DNA from 2 places in the Filomicrobium sp. genome. Region 2 is predicted to be linked to the other one. Evidence: predicted binding sites of a transcription regulator. Region 2 holds the regulator's gene; the other holds the start of a gene.

Region 1 (8,424 bases), 490 kb from region 2:
GGCAGATGACAGCTCAGGTCTTGTTCGCCGCAGATGATTGACGGCATGGTCTAGCCGTTGAAGCTCTGGTTCAGCATCAGGCCGACCTGTGTCGGTTCCACCAGGGCATTGCGACACGTCTTGGCGTATCGCCTCTGCAGAATGCTCGCGCTGCCAATCCATCGCTCATGTCATCCGTGACCAGCAAGGCCGGTCAACATTCGACGAAGCTTAAGCTACGCGAGCCCGTCGCAAGGCACCTTCGACAAAGCGACGATTATCGTAAATCAAATACGCCGTCTGAAATACAGTATACGTCTCGTCTCCAGGGGATTAACGCATATTGCGCCAACGGTGTTGCCACGGCGCAATATACCGCATGCTCCTTCCAAACTAAGCCGTGAGAAGGTCTTCTTGCTCGGTCTCTATGGAGATGGAGGGACCTGGCCGACCAATATAATAACCCTGAGCCGCGTCGCAGCCCTCATCCTTGAGGATCATAAACTGGCAGTTCGTTTCTATGCCTTCAGCGAGGATCGGAATTGAAAGGCTTTTTCCTAGTGCAAGGACGGCGCGAATAATCGCCTTAGATTGAGGGCTCACCTCGATATCCTGCATGAAGCAGCGATCGAGTTTTATTTTATCAAACGGGAAAGATCGCAGAGTTTCGAGAGACGAATATCCAGTTCCAAAGTCGTCCAAAGCGATCGAGACACCGAGCTCCTTGATCTTTTGCAGGATCGCGAGTGTGCGTTCCTTATTTTCGACAATGGTCGACTCCGTCAGTTCAAGCTCAAGCCTTTTGGCATCCAAGCCGCTCTCTTTAAGAGCATCCTCCACAAGCTTTGGCAGATCGCTATGGATGAACTGAACGGGAGAAAGGTTGATCGCGATCTTCAACGGCTGTGACCACTTTGCGGCGGCGGCACACGCCGTTTTCAACACCCACTCGCCCAGCTCCAGAATGAGCCCTGTTTCTTCAGCAATGGGTATGAATTCTACGGGAGGAACGGCCCCACGCACAGGATGATGCCAACGCAGAAGGGCCTCGTAGCCAATGACCTCTCCCGTCGAGATCGACGTCTGAACTTGATAATGCAGGGAAAGCTCATTCTTTTTAACGGCATCGCGAAGATCGCTCGCCAGAACCCGGCGTGCCCGCACGCGTTCGTCCATCGAGGACTCATAAAAGCAGATGTCTTCCGTCGCGCTTGCCTTGGCCCGGTACATCGCCAAGTCCGCATTGCTCAATAAATTTTCGCGGTCCCTTGCATCATCAGGATAAATCGCCACCCCGATGCTGGCACCTATCGACACCTCGAAATCGGATATCTCTATTGGTTCGAAGATGACCTTCTGAAGCCGCTCTAGAAACTCCACGAGCGTCACCGGATCTATAAACGTTTTGACGGCCGTGAACTCGTCTCCACCGACGCGAGCGACCATTTCGCCTTCTCGGAGAAGATTGGACATTCTGTCTGCGATAACTTTGAGAACTTCATCACCGGCTTGGTGACCTCTAAGGTCATTGACCTCTTTAAACCGATCAAGGTCAATCTCAAGGACCGCAACTTTCCGCTTTGCGCCTTCCGCCCGGTCGAGTTCGAATTCGAGATAATTCGTGAAGCTCGTGCGATTCGGCAGCCCCGTCAGGGGGTCATGCAAAGCCATGTGCTGCAAGCGTTGATAGCTATCATAACGGGCGCGATCGTCGATGAGATAGCTGGAGATACCAGCTCCAATAATGACCAAAGCCATGCCGGCAACAGCAAGCGCCATGGCTGTCGACGGATCGTCTGCAACTTCTACCGCTCCATTGAGGGGAGTGATTTGTAGCGCCGTCATGCCCGTAAAATGTAGACTCACGATGGCAACCACGAAAAGCGCAGCAGCTGATAAATGTCCCGTCATCGTGTCTGCGCGCAAAGCGGAGCGAGTCGCAGCGCCAGCGAAAATGATCGATAATGCAATTGAAGTGAGGAGGTAGGTTTCATCCCAGGCAACGATACCATCGATACGGTAAGCCAGCATGCCCGTATAATGCATGGCTGCGACCGCTAGTCCCACCGCACTGCCACCAATCACAGGTGCTGCACTGGTCAGGCCGCTGGTCGCGAAGGCGAACCCCAATCCAGCCCCCGTAACCGCGACAAGCAGTGAGACGACCGTCAAGACCGGCATAAACGTCACGGGGACGCCTGGATTATAGGCGAGCATTGCGATGAAATGCGTACACCAGATGGCAGCGCCTGCAGCAACGCCGGTCAGGAAGTTCCAGCCGTACCGCTGCAATCCCCCGGTGGTTGCGGCCCGGTGAAGGAGGCTCAAGGTGACGCCCACGCCGGCTAGACACACCAACGAAGCCAATCCGACGAGCCAGACATTGTGCTGGCCGACGATGCACGAGAGAACGCTATACATGTACGATAATTTCCAGGACAAAAGTTGGTATGCCTGGATAGAGAGAACCCATTAAAAACGTGTGTATTTCTCTGAAAATGCACGCTAAATCAGGATCACAAGCACGGTGCGCAGTTGTAGAGTTGTGCTGGCCTCCCCCGCAGGTAGGCACCCGTTAGATAAAATCCACACAATTTTTGAGTTGTGTTGCGGAAATGGCAATACCGGCAAAGTTTGGGTTTTGCGATCCGCTGAAAGAATCTGATTTCAAGGCACTGCCTTTTGTGGCCCTGCTAAAACAACTGGAAGTTGAGAATCCAGATGAGAATAGATACGGCGATATGGTGCCAGGTCCGACCTCGGTCGCACTTGGCTGTGTTTGCGCTGTGGCTTTGCCTGAGTTTGGTTCTGCTGGGTTCATACGAAGGGACTCAGGCGCAGGAACAACCCGCTGCAGCAGAACGTGAAGCAGCGCGCCGGGTCGTGTTGCGCTTTCTCACGACCAGCGACTTTCCCCCGTTTAACTTTTATGACGAAGACGGCGTGCTAACAGGCTTTAATGTCGACTTGGCGCGCGCCATATGCCTGGATCTGGACGTTACATGCGAGATCAAGGTCGAGCCCTGGGAGAATTTGCTGCCCTCCCTCCTTCGGAAGGAAGGTGATGCAGTTATCGCCTCGCAGATGGTGACAGCTCAAGCGCTCACCAATTATGACTTCACCGACCGATACTTTCACACCCCGGGTCGCTTTGCTGGACGTCGTGATGCCACAGGGCTGGAAGCTACGCCCGAAGCTTTATCGGGGCGGAAGGTCGGTGTAGCGCAAGGCACCACGCACGAGGCGTTCATCCGGCAATTTTTCCGGGGCAGTCAGATCGTCACGTTCAAGGATGCGGATGCCGCGCGTGAGGCCCTCAAAAAGGGGGACGTCAACGCCATATTTGGTGACGCTATCAGTTTGTCCTTCTGGTTGAACGGTACCGCCTCCAACCAGTGCTGTGAATTCAAAGGAGAGGCGTTTCTCGAGCCCAAGTTCTTTGGGGATGGCGTCGCGATAGCGGTTGCGAAAGGGGATCGTCAGCTTAAGGCTGAACTCGATGACGCCTTGAAGCAGGTTCGCTCGAGCGGACGATTTGTCGAACTTGTCACACGCTATTTCCCGTTCCGTATCTATTGACACCGCAGGTTGCATGAGCACAAACGGTTCAGATACACAACTTTGCCCTACGATGATCGCCTTGCGCGGTTATCAAGCTCTAAAATGTCATACTCCTGAAACTTGAATCTTCTCATGGTGCGATCGGGGGATACACTAGTCTATCGGCCACCGGTCTGCAGGAAAGCTGAGGATGACCAGATACCGCGCAATGTTTATTTCTGATGTCCATCTCGGCACTCGAGCGTGCCAAGCTGGGCAGTTACTCGATTTTCTTCGGGAACATGACGCCGATACGATCTACCTCGTCGGCGATATTGTTGACTTCTGGCGCATCAAGCGCGGTGCAGTATGGCCTCAGTCACACAATGACGTATTGCAAAAGCTTTTGCGCAAGGCACGCAAGGGCGCCCGGATTGTATTCATTCCCGGCAACCACGACGATGGCCTGCGACAGTATTGCGGACAGCGCTTCGGCGGCATTGAGATCGAGCGGCAGTTCATCCACGAAACGGCGGACGGCAAACGCTACATCGTCATGCATGGCGACGAATTCGATGTCGTGGTGCGCTATGCTAAATGGCTGGCGTTTCTCGGGGATCGCAGCTACCAGCTCGCCCTGTGGACTAATGCCCCGGTGAATTTCGTACGTCGGCGCCTAGGGCTCGAATACTGGTCCCTCTCCAACTATCTGAAATTGCGCGTTAAATCCGCTGTCAATTTCATCGGAGAATTTGAACGCAAGCTTTCAAGCGAGGCACAGCGGCGAGATGCGGACGGGGTGATATGCGGACATATTCACCATGCCGCCTCAAGAAACTTTGGCGATATCCATTATCTGAATACAGGTGATTGGGTCGAGAGTTGCACGGCGATCGGTGAAACAGAAGATGGCCGTTTCGAGCTTATTCGGTGGATGGATGTCGTACAGGCACGGACAGCCGCATCGGAAGCGAGCCTCGTGAAGGAAGACTTAAAGGCGGCGTAAATGAAGATCCTCATCGCCACCGACGCTTGGAGACCGCAAGTCAACGGTGTTGTGCGAACCTACGAGCGTCTGGCGGAGGAAGCTGCGCAGTTGGACGTCGAGCTCACGTTCTTGACGCCGGCGGAATTCCAGACATGGCCGTGCCCCACGTATCCGGAGATCCGTCTGGCTCTCCCGGGCTATGCCTACATTATCGAACGCATGAATCTGATCCGACCGGACGCTGTTCACATCGCGACCGAAGGACCGCTGGGCTGGATGACGCGCTCACACTGCATCCGGCGCGGTGTTCCCTTTACGACCAGCTTCCACACGCGGTTTCCCGACTATCTGTCCCGGCGCTTTGGCATTCCTGAGAGCTGGATCTGGTCAATCCTGCGTCGGTTTCACAATGCGGGCGCGGGTATCATGGTCGCGACGCCGAGCCTCGCAACGGAACTCGACTCACGGGGCTTTGACCGCATCATGCCCTGGACGCGGGGCGTCGATACGCATGTTTTCCGACCACGCAACGTGCGCCGCTTCGGAGAGGGGCCTGTTTTCCTTTACGTTGGGCGGGTTGCTGTCGAAAAGAATATCGAAGCGTTTTTGAGGACGGACCTACCTGGTAAAAAGGTTGTGGTTGGGTCCGGACCGCAGTTTGCAGAACTACGGGTCAAGTATCCTGACGTTACCTTTACCGGCAAACAGATCGGTGAGGATTTGGCGGAGTGCTACGCCTCGGCAGACGTCTTCGTCATGCCAAGCCAGACTGAAACCTTCGGTATCGTATTGCTGGAGGCGATGGCTTCGGGGCTGCCTGTTGCCGCTTATCCTGTCACGGGTCCGCTCGACCTTGTTCGCCAAGCGGAGACGGGATTTTTGTCAGAGGATCTAGCTGCCGCTGCTAAGGCTGCCATGTCACTGGATCGTGACATCATCAGAAAGCGCGCGCTCGACTACAGTTGGGAAGCCGCGGCTCGGCTCTTCATCGCGAACATCGAAACAGCGCTCTTTGCGCGACTGGGGCAAGGCACACCCAAGCGACGCGTTACCCTAGCGCGGCCAGCAAGTTCCGCCTGATCTTTCGTTTCTTTTTTCCCGATACGCTTCAAGCGACAACCAGACCATTTGCAAATGCAGGCGGCGCGATCAGGCGCAGACGAGGCCCTGCGGACGTCACAGTCAACGGGCTATCTGCGATCTGATCCCCATCAGCCTGTACAGCAATATCGGAGCCAGCAACGGTCAAGTGCTGGCACGGGATGATCTTGACGCTCGGCAAACGCATGTGCAGCCCAGCAGCGACTGACAGTAGCTCGAGCAAGCGTCCGCGGCGGGTTCGCGCCGCGAACAAGAGCGCTTGAAAGCCGGTTTCAGAAAGGCTGGCTTCCGGGGCAATAACGTACGTTCCGGCGTAATTGCGACCGTTGGCGACAACGAGCCATGAGGCTTCAAAGGCTTTTCCATCAACAGTTAGGGAGAACATTTTCGGCCTTTTCGCCAGCGCCTTAAGGATCGGCATGGCGTAAGCGAGTTTGCCGATACGCCGTTTGAGGCTGAGGTCGAGGCCAGCAACGATCTCGCCATCGAAGCCCGCTCCGGCCATCAGGAAGAAAGGGTCTTTGTTTGCAAGGGCTCCGGCGACGTTGACGACAGGGCCTGTCATCAAAACTTCGGCAATTTCCGTAGGCTTCTTTGGCATTGCGATTTCGTTCGCTAGAACGTTGCCTGTGCCCGTGGCGATGATGCCGATCGGTATGGTGGTATTCTCGCCAAGCGCTGTCGCCAGCGCTCTGACCGTACCATCACCCCCTGCTGCAATGACGGCATCGAACCCGTCAAGCTGGACATCACGTGCAATGGCACCAGGGGCTGTCGAGGTGGCACCCCAAAAACGCAACATGACGATCTCAGCGCCGCGCCGCTCGAGTTCGACCGCCACGCGGCGGGCCAGCGTGCGGCGTCGCACGCCCGCGACAGGATTGTGCAGCAGTAGAAAACGTTTTCTATGCGGAACGGGTTCTTGGACCGTCATGGACCGATCCTAATGATCAGACCGTCGACGCGCGTAAGAATTTGAGCTCTTGGCGCAGCCCCAGATAGACGCAGACACACATCGTGAGAAGGACAAACGCAAAGGGGAAGCCCGTTGTCACAGCCGCGGCCTGCAGCGCCCCCAATCCTCCGCCCAACAATAGGACGCTCGCGACCAGTCCTTCCAAGACAGCCCAAAAGACCCGCTGTGCTACGGGCGGATCGAGTTTCCCTCCCGCGGTGATGGTATCGATCACGAGCGATCCTGAATCGGACGAAGTGACGAAAAACATCAGCACGAGCGCGATGCCAAGAAAGGACAGGATTCCCGAGAATGGAAGCGGCTCCAACATTCTGAAAAGTGACAGCTCCGGACGCCAGTTTTCGACAGTTGCGGCGACGCCGGTGTAGCCGTCAACAGCGATCTGGTGCAGTGCCGTACCGCCAAATGTGGTCATCCAGAGTATGGAAATCAAAGTCGGTACAATCAATACGCATAGAATAAATTCTCGCACCGTCCTTCCTCGCGAAACGCGAGCGATGAACATACCGACGAACGGTGACCATGAGATCCACCACGCCCAATAGAATGTTGTCCAACCGTGAAGGAATTCTGGATTTCGTTCAAACGGGCTCGAAAGTGCAGGCAAGTACGTGAGGTAAGAAATCGTATTGGTCAGGAAGCCGATGAAGATCTCTGCCGTCGCCCCTGCCGCAATCACGAACACAAGTAGCGCCGCGGCAAGCACAATATTGATTTCCGATAGCCGCTTCACGCCGGCATCCAGGCCGGCCACGACTGACAATGTGGCGACGGAGGTGATAACCGCGATCAGCAGGACTTTCGTGAGATCCGTGTTGGGGATTCCAAAGAGATAGTTCATGCCAGCGAGAGCTTGCTCAGCACCAAATCCCAAGGATGTCGCGAGGCCGAACAATGTCGCGAAGACCGCTAGTGTATCAATAATGTGCCCTGGCCACCCCCATACGGCATCTCCAAAGAGCGGATAGAAAACCGAGCGTACGGTCAGTGGGAGTTGTCGATTGTAGCTAAAGAACGCTAGCGACAGGCCAACGATGGCGTAGATCGCCCAGGGATGCAGCCCCCAGTGATAAATCGTGGCCGCCATCGCGACGCTTTGCGCTGCCTCGATATTTTCAGGTAAGACGTTGAGCGGGGGATTTTGCGCGTGAGCGACCGGTTCGAATACACCAAAAAAGATCAGACCGATGCCCATGCCCGCCGCGAACAGCATGGCAAACCAAGCGGTTCGGGAGAAATCGGGGGTTGCGTCCGGGCCGCCAAGGCGGATGGACCCGAACGGCGAAACAATTAGATAGAGCGCAAAAAGAACGAAAACGTTGCCCGTGAAAACGAAAACCCAATCGAAGTCCGATGTAACGCGGTTGCGCAGGGTTTCGAACACGGACACGCTGAGTTCTGGAAACAGCAGCGAGAACGCAACAAACGCCACAACCACCACACCCGAGACGAAGAAAACGGGATTATGGACGTCGAATCCCATGACCTCGACGTTGTCCTGGCCCACCTCATAATCCGTGTCATAGGTGACCGTGCCAGAATCGTCTTCGGTCAGTTCTTCGCTCATGGATGCGGGGCTCATGGATGCGGGGTTCTCCATCAAAAGGCTCGCCTCGCCGGCGAGGTGCGCATGACCAAGCCCGGACCATCCGTCCACATGTGATTGGGCGACGTTGGACGGGCGAGGGTGAGTCCGACCCACCTAGGATCGGACCGAAGCTAACTTTCTCGAACAAATTTCGATATCCGGTGAAGTTTTTAACAATTCAACCGAGCATGCAACCCTGCACGGCTAATTTATCTTCAATTTCTGTATGTATATTTAGTTCCCGCACATGCG
Region 2 (8,424 bases):
TGGATCGACAAGCTTATAGCCGAAGGGCGCCTGGAGAAGCAGTTCAATACAGGCCTCTTCACTTATGGCGCATCTAGCCAGCCGGAAACCGCCGGCCTCGCCGTCGCGCTTATCGGCTCATTCTTCATGATGCTGATTGTGGCACTCGTTGCGGTTCCCATCGGTGTAGCGGCCGCAGCCTACCTGGAAGAATTCGCGCCAAAGAACACGTTTACCGACATCATCGAGGTTAATATCAACAACCTCGCTGCGGTCCCGTCCATCGTGTTTGGCCTGCTCGGATTGGCGGTTTTTATTAACTTTATGGGCCTGCCACGATCAGCTTCCCTGGTCGGAGGTCTCGTGCTATCGCTCATGACACTGCCGACCGTGATCATTGCGACGCGCGCCGCTATTCGCGCTGTGCCGCCATCGATCCGGGAGGCTGCGCTAGGTGTTGGCGCGTCGAAGATGCAGACCTTGTTCCACCACGTACTGCCGTTGGCGCTTCCCGGTATTCTAACGGGAACCATCATCGGTCTTGTTCAAGCGCTTGGTGAGACTGCACCGCTTCTGATGATCGGCCTCGTGGCGTTCGTTGTCGACTATCCGACAACGCCCTTGGACCCGGCGACGGCTTTGCCGGTGCAGATTTACATGTGGGCGAGTTCCGCCGAGCGCGGGTTCGTCGAGCGAACGATGGGCGCGACGATTGTCCTGCTGATGTTCCTCTTCGTGATGAACGCAGCGGCCGTCTACCTGCGGCGCAAATTCGAACGGAAATGGTAATTGAGATTGGCGGCTGATATGGAACAGATTGCAACCAGCACAACGGCGGAAACCGCACCTATGAGCGGCGTCGCCAACGGCGAAGCTCCAAAGGTCACGGCGCGTGATGTTTGCGTTTTCTACGGTGCCAAGCAGGCTCTGTTTGATGTAAACCTCGACGTTCCGCGCAACTCCGTGACGGCGCTGATTGGCCCCTCGGGCTGCGGTAAGTCAACGTTCCTGCGCTGCTTAAACCGCATGAACGACACGATCCCGATCTGCCGGGTAACTGGTAAGATCGAACTCGATGAGCAGGACATCTACGATCGCGATCTCGACGTCGTGGAGTTGCGCGCCCGCGTTGGCATGGTCTTCCAGAAACCGAATCCATTCCCCAAGTCGATCTTCGACAACATTGCGTATGGGCCGCGCATTCACGGCCTCGTTCGCGACAAAACCCACCTCGAAGAGATCGTTGAAACGAGCCTTGAAAAGGCGGGTCTCTGGAAAGAAGTCAAAGATCGCGTCCATGAGCCCGGTACGGGCCTCTCGGGCGGCCAGCAGCAGCGTCTCTGCATTGCTCGAGCCATCGCCACGACCCCAGACGTTATCCTCATGGACGAACCCTGTTCGGCACTCGACCCGATCGCAACAGCGAAGGTTGAAGAACTGATCCATGAACTGCGCCAGAACTACACGATCGTAATCGTGACGCACTCCATGCAGCAGGCGCGTCGCGTCTCGCAGAAGACGGCGTTCTTCCACATCGGTTATCTCGTGGAAGTGGGCGATACAGAGCAGATCTTTGAAAACCCGCAGGACAAGCGGACTCAGGATTATATCATGGGACGCTTCGGCTAAGCCTAAACTGGCCGGGAACTGACCCGCGATATTGGCGGCGAGACCCCAGGGGGGTGGTTTGCCAAAAGGAGAAGAGCGATCATGGTCGGCGATTCATCGCAAACCGTGAAATCTTACGAAGAGGAGCTTGCCCTCCTCGACAAATCGATAGCCCAGATGGGTGGCTTGGCTGAGCACGTCCTCGGCCTTGCCTTCGATGCGTTGGAGCGGCGTGACCCGCATCTCGCCGAGAAGGTGGTCGAAACCGATCGGCAGATCGACGCCCTCGAGCGGGGCATCGAGGCGAAAGTCGTCGCGATGATCTCCCGGCGTCAACCGAGCGCTGGGGAACTCCGCCATATCCTCGGGGCCATGCGTATCGCGAGCGATCTCGAACGCATTGGCGATCTCGGGAAGAACATTGCAAAGCGCGCGCACGCCATCGCCAGTCAGCCCCATCCCAAGCCGTTGATCACGGGGCTGCGTCATATGGTGGAACTCGCGCTCAGCCAGCTTAACGACGTTCTCGATGCCTACGCGGAGCGCGATGCCGAGCGCGCGCTTGCGGTCTGGCGCGATGATGAGAAACTCGATGCTGTCTACAACTCTTTGTTCCGCGAACTCCTCACCTACATGATGGAGGATCCGCGCAACATCGGGATTTCCACGCATCTTCTGTTTGGCGCTAAGAACATTGAGCGCGTTGGAGATCACACAACCAATATCGCTGAGACCATCCAATTCTTGGTCAGCGGCGAGGCCATATCCGACGATAGGCCGAAGAGTGACGACACCAGTACGACGCTGATCACGAGTCAGGGTGCAGTAAACGGGTCGCATACCTAATCGCTCAATGACCGGAAAATTGGATCATGTCAGCTAAGGTCTTGATCATAGAAGACGAACTTCCGCTTGCTGAACTCCTCCGTTACAATTTGGAAGCCGAGGGCTATCGGGTCAGCCACGCCGAAACCGGTGAGGAAGCAGAGATTATGGTCTCTGAGGAACTGCCCGATCTCATGGTTCTGGATTGGATGCTACCGTCAGTGTCAGGCATTGAGCTGTGCCGTCGGATGCGGTCCAAAGCCGAGACGCGTAACGTCCCCATCGTCATGCTGACCGCGCGCGGCGAGGAAGCTGACCGCATTCGTGGTCTCTCTACCGGCGCCGACGACTACGTGGTCAAGCCCTTCTCGCTTCCTGAACTGATGGCACGCGTGAAGGCCATTCTGCGGCGGGCTGCACCGGAACGGACGGCCGAGGTTCTCCGCGTAGCCGAGGTCGAACTCGACCGTGCCGCCCACAAGGTGTCTCGCGGTCTTCGGGAAGTTCGCTTGGGGCCGACGGAATTTCGCCTCCTCGAATTTCTTATGGAAAGTCCCGGGCGCGTCCTCTCCCGTTCGCAATTGCTGGATGGCGTCTGGGGGCGCAACGCCTTCGTCGATGAGCGGACCGTTGACGTCCACATCGGAAGATTGCGCAAAGCGTTAATCCGCGGCAAAGAGCGCGACCCTATTCGCACGGTGCGCGGCGCTGGATACGTGTTCGGTGAGCGCACAACCAATCGCCAGTTTCACTTTTGACGAAAGATTACAACGCGGGACCAACATTAGGATGATGTGGGCTCCCGCGTGGCACATTATTGATTGCTTTTTAATTTCAATGCCCAGGGCAGGTGCGCCCGGCGTCTAAAGCCGTTTATTAGCGGCAATCAGCAAGCTTCTTTTCCGCCTGAATGCCCAATGAACACCATATTGCATGCGGGTTCAGTCGATCTCTGCCATTTTTCTCCTCCATGATCGTCGCCGGTAACCATGAGGCGCACTTTTTGTTCGTTCGGGACGCTGGTCATCAGTCGGAAATTCTGCGCCAGCGACGGAAATCACCATACCTCTGACGTTAAGCAGAGCGAAAGTGATGGAGGGGAAGGAAATGCGGCTGATAACCCGCGCAATTTCGGGGCTTATGATCGTCGCCGTTACCTTGGGACTATTGGGGGTCGCGGGGTGGCGTGTGCATTCAGTGATGACGGCCGAGAAGTCAGGCCGCAAAATGCAAGCCCGAGAGCGCGAGTTTTCCGTGCAAGGCGGTCAATTCGAAGCGCAAGATTTAACGCCAGTCATTACTGCATACGGCCAGATTCACGCGTGGGAGACGCTGGAAATCCGGGCCGCTGCGTCCGGGCCAATCACTGAGATCGCTGACAATTTCCGCGACGGTCGCGCAGTCGAGGCTGGTGAATTGTTGTTCCACATTGACCCCGATACGGCGCAACGGCGCGTCACCGACGCCGAGGCTGCCCTTATGCAGGCGCGCTCCGAACTCGCCGAAGCCGAGGCCGCTTTAAGCTACCTGCGAGCCGACGAAAATCTCGCCCGCACTCAACTTGACGTTCGGAAAGCGGATTTAGAGCGCAAGCAGCAACTCCATAAGAAAGATATCGTAACAGCCGCCACGCTGGACGAGTCGACAATGGCGGTCTCATCCGCTGAACAGTCGCTCGCGGCGAAGACGCAGGCAATTGTAGCGGGTGAAGCTCTCAATGATCGCGCACAAAAGAACCTCGAGCGCGCTGGCATCGCATTGAAGGATGCCGAACGCGCGCTGCGTGACACAAGCTACCGCGCACCCTTTGCCGGCCGTTTGACATCGGTCGCAGCCACCCTCGGCCGCCGCGTCTCGCAAAACGAAAAGCTAGCCGACCTTATTGATCCCACCGCTCTGGAGGTTTCTTTCCGCGTGCGCAACAGCGAATTTGCGCGCTTAATTGATCCGAACGCGCCAGATAGGATCCTCCGCCAGCCCATCAAGGCACGTCTGGATCTGCAAGGCTATACGGTCGAAGTTGAGGGCGTTCTCGATCGGCCTGCTGCCGTCGTTGACATCAATCAGGGCGGGAGGACTGTGTTTGCGCGCTTGAAGGGCGTCGCATTGTCGGCGTTGCGTCCAGGTGACTTCGTCACCGTCGAGGTTTTTGAGCCAAGGCTACAGAACGTTGCTCTGGTTCCTCACTCCGCTGCCACTGAAGATGGGCGCATGCTTATTATCGAGGGTGATCGCCTCGCAGAGGTCAAGGTCGACATTAAACGCCGTCAATCGGACGGTCTCATCGTCAGCGGCTTTCCGGCGGATAAGAGCTACGTGATCACACGCATGCCCTATCTTGGTCCCGGCATCAAAGTGAAGCCACCAAGGCAGCAACCGAAGGACGGCAGCTCAGACCCCGCGATCGCGGCCCTACCTCAGCCCGACAACCTGGTCGCACTGAGCGAAGAGCAACGCGTCGCCCTGATCAAGCATGTTCGCAGCTCCACGCGCATGTCGGAACAGCGTCGCAAGGAAACAATTGAGGCACTGTCCAACGCCACCGCGCCGAAGGACCTGGTTGATCGCCTGCAGCGGCAACTCCAGCGTCGGGAGAGCCGCTCATGAGCGCGCACAATGCACCCCACGATCGCGGCGGCATGAGCAACACCGGCTTTATTGGATACTTCGTACGGCACCGCACAGCGGCGAACCTTCTCCTGACGCTTATTGTTGTCTGTGGCGTCGTGGCCGGGCTCCGTATCCGTGCGCAGTTCTTCCCCGATATCGCCATTGAGACCGCGACCGTAAGCATCGTTTGGCGCGGCGTCGGTCCCAAGGAAATGGATGACGCGATTGTCGCGCGCGTCGAGCCGAAATTGCGGGCCATTGAAGGCGTCAAAACTGCAAAGGCCGTCGCGCGAGAAGGCGCAGCATCATTCACGCTCGAATTCCAGCCCGGTTGGGACATGGCAACCGCCATGGACGAGGTGAAAGCGGCTGTCGACGAAGTGCGCGACCTGCCTGAAGACGCCGAAGAACCGGTCATCAAGCGCAAGCGTTGGCATGACACGGTCACCGACGTCGTAATTTCTGGCGACGTTGGCATCGGATTGCTTGAGCGTTACGCCGAACAGCTCAAGACGCGATTGTTCCAACTGGGAATTACCAACACGGAGATCGACGGGATATCGGACCCTGAAATCCGTATCGACGTTCGCCCGGAAGCGCTCGAGCGTTATGGCATCACCCTTCAAACGGTTGCGAACGCCATCAAATCTGAGACCGGGACGCAGCCCGTTGGAGAAATCCACAAAGGTGCTGCACGGATACGCACAGCCGCACAGGAATTGACGGCCTCTGCGGTCGGCGCCGTCGCGGTGCGGTCGTTGCCCGATGGCACGAAACTCCGCGTTGCCGACATTGCGAACATTATCGAAGAAGGTCTTGATCGCGAAATCGCCATGTATCACCAGGGTGTCCCTGCCGTGGTGCTGGACATCAGTCGCGATGCCAACGGCGATGCCATCCGCATGCAGCGTCAAGTGGAAGCCGCGATCGCAGAATTTCAACCGACGCTTCCGGAGGGCGTAAAGGTCTTCCTCGCACATCCGCGGGCGCAACAAATCATCGACCGTCTTGACCTGCTGATTGACAACGGCATCACCGGCCTGGCCATCGTTGTCGTATTGCTATTCCTGTTCCTCAACGCCCGCACGGCGGTGTGGGTGGCCGCGGGCATCCCCGTCGCGATGGCGGCAACCGTGGGCCTGATGTACGCCTTCGGCTTCACCTTCAACATGATCTCGCTGTTTGCGTTGATCATCTGCCTCGGCATCGTTGTCGACGACGCCATCATTATCGGCGAGCACTCCGACCACCTCGCACGTAAGGGGCTCTCGCCTGCGGTGGCTGCCACAACGGCGGCAGAACGCATGCTCGCGCCGGTGTTCTCAGCTGCGATCACGACCGTCATCGCTTTCGGTGTGCTCTCCCTGATCGGGGGACGCTTTGGCCGCATGCTCTCGGATATGCCGTTCACCGTTGCGGTCGTTCTGCTGGCAAGCCTGATGGAGTCGTTCCTGATCCTGCCAGCCCACATGCGGCACGCCTTGATGCATACAGGTCAGCGCTCTTTCATCGACCTGCCGAGCGAATACGTAAACCGGGGCTTTGCATGGTTTCTCGAACGCGTATTCCGGCCATTGATGCGTATCGTGATGACGTTGCGTTATCCCGTCGTCGCCGCTGCCGTCCTTCTGCTGGCTTTCTCGGTGACGGCGCTGATGGATCGTACAGTGACCTGGCGCTTTTTCTCATCGCCGGAGCGCCCGACCGTGCGGGCCAACCTCGCGATGACGGAAGGGGCCACCCGCGCCGACACCCGGGCGATGATTGCCGAACTGGACCGAGCGTTGAAGGCGGTGAATGACCGCTATGAGAAGGAGTACGGCACGGCTCCCGTGAAAATGGCGCTCGCTAAACTCGGCGGGAATACCGGGCGCGGCTTGAAGGGGGCGGACACGAAGGAACCCGATCAGTTGGCCGGCTACGATATCGAGCTGATTGATCCGGATCTGCGTCCTTATTCCGCCGCTCAGTTTATTGCCGACTGGGAAGCGGAAGTCCGCCCGACACCATTCTTGGAGACACTCGCTTTACGCGGGGACCGATCCGGGCCGGGCGGCGATGACATCAGCGTCCTTCTCGCTGGATCTGATGAAAACGTCTTGAAATCAGCCGCAGAAGCGCTGAAGGCCAGCCTCGCGAGATTCCCTGCAGCCACCGGCGTCGAAGACGATCTGGCATATGATAAGCCAGAACTCGTCGTGACCTTGACGCCGAAAGGCGAAGCATTGGGCTTCACCACAGAGACGGTGGCCCGGGCATTGCGCGAACGCCTCGACGGTATCGAGGCCGTCACGCTGGCACGCGGATCGCGCGAGATTATAGCCAGGGTTCGGCTGTCCGACGCCGACACAGGCCGAGATTTCTTGCATCAAGCCTTTTTGCCCATCCCCGATGGCGGCTTTGCTCCGATCAATGAGATCGCCACGATCACGGAATTGCATGGCTTCTCATCAATCCGCCGCGAGAACGGTTTGCGTCGCGTAACCGTCTCCGGTGATCTCCCTGATGATGCCGTCGCCGCGGAAGAAGTCATGAGAGCTTTGCGGGATGAAATCCTTCCCGGGATCGCGGGCCAGTTCGGTGTGGAGTGGTCCATGGGAGGGCTGGCCGAGCAGGAGGGAGAGTTCTTCACCGAGGCTTTGACCGGTTTCCTCCTGGCGATGGTGGGAATTTACGCCGTGTTGGCCTGGGTGAACGGGTCCTGGACACGTCCCGCTACCATAATGCTCGTTATTCCGTTCGGCCTTATTGGCGCGATTTGGGGGCACTGGCTGCACGATGTCCCGATGAGCATGTTTTCGGTCGTGGGCTTGATCGGGATGGCGGGTATCATAATCAATGACTCCATCGTACTCGTAACGACTGTTGATGAGCGTGCTACGCGCCAGGACATGACGAGTGCAATCGTCGACGGCACGTGCGACCGCTTGCGGGCGATCTTCCTGACAACGGCAACAACTGTTGGCGGTTTGGCTCCGCTGGCGTTCGAAACGAGCCGGCAAGCCTTGTTCTTGAAGCCGACGGTGCTGTCACTCGGCTATGGGCTTGGCTTCGGCATGTTGCTCGTGCTGCTCGTCACGCCGTCCATGCTGGCGATACAGCATGATATCGGCATGAGCCTCAAGAGCTTCCGGCGCTATGCAAAGGTTCGCCGCCGGGCGCGCAGCGGAGCACGCTTGGCGCGGGTCGCCAGCTGAGCGATGCGGCCGATCCTTGAATAAAAAAGGTTGGTTGCCCGTAGGCAACCAACCTTCCCCCGCTGCCTAGCGCCCACTGAGAGGTGCTGGCAAAATTCCCTCTAAACAAAATCAGGCGTCAGTCGTTTCCGTTTCATTGCGGGCTTCATTGCGCGCCAAGGCAACACGAACTGTTTCGACCTGCTCGCGCTCGCGACGCCGCGGT

Evidence for each region. Region 2 encodes PhoB, which activates phosphate uptake and scavenging genes when phosphate is short. Its sites were predicted from a motif close to TGTCATNNANCTGTCAT; they were not measured.
Region 1: a site for PhoB is predicted at 3,644-3,660, ahead of K5845_RS00240 (UDP-2,3-diacylglucosamine diphosphatase). Genes of this name have one in related genera too.

The regions. Positions count from the first base shown of each region.
Region 1 covers NZ_JAILWT010000001.1:48,438-56,861, forward strand. Annotated here, with positions in the region: gene K5845_RS00225 (glycosyltransferase) at 1-162, opposite strand, end outside; gene K5845_RS00230 (putative bifunctional diguanylate cyclase/phosphodiesterase) at 373-2,400, opposite strand; gene K5845_RS00235 (ABC transporter substrate-binding protein) at 2,701-3,558, shown strand; gene K5845_RS00240 (UDP-2,3-diacylglucosamine diphosphatase) at 3,731-4,525, shown strand; gene K5845_RS00245 (glycosyltransferase family 4 protein) at 4,526-5,587, shown strand; gene K5845_RS00250 (diacylglycerol/lipid kinase family protein) at 5,616-6,542, opposite strand; gene K5845_RS00255 (BCCT family transporter) at 6,559-8,151, opposite strand.
Region 2 covers NZ_JAILWT010000001.1:533,882-542,305, reverse strand. Annotated here, with positions in the region: gene pstA (phosphate ABC transporter permease PstA) at 1-768, shown strand, start outside; gene pstB (phosphate ABC transporter ATP-binding protein PstB) at 829-1,608, shown strand; gene phoU (phosphate signaling complex protein PhoU) at 1,690-2,433, shown strand; gene phoB (phosphate regulon transcriptional regulator PhoB) at 2,460-3,170, shown strand; gene K5845_RS02435 (efflux RND transporter periplasmic adaptor subunit) at 3,520-5,019, shown strand; gene K5845_RS02430 (efflux RND transporter permease subunit) at 5,016-8,219, shown strand; gene K5845_RS02425 (GcrA family cell cycle regulator) at 8,331-8,424, opposite strand, start outside.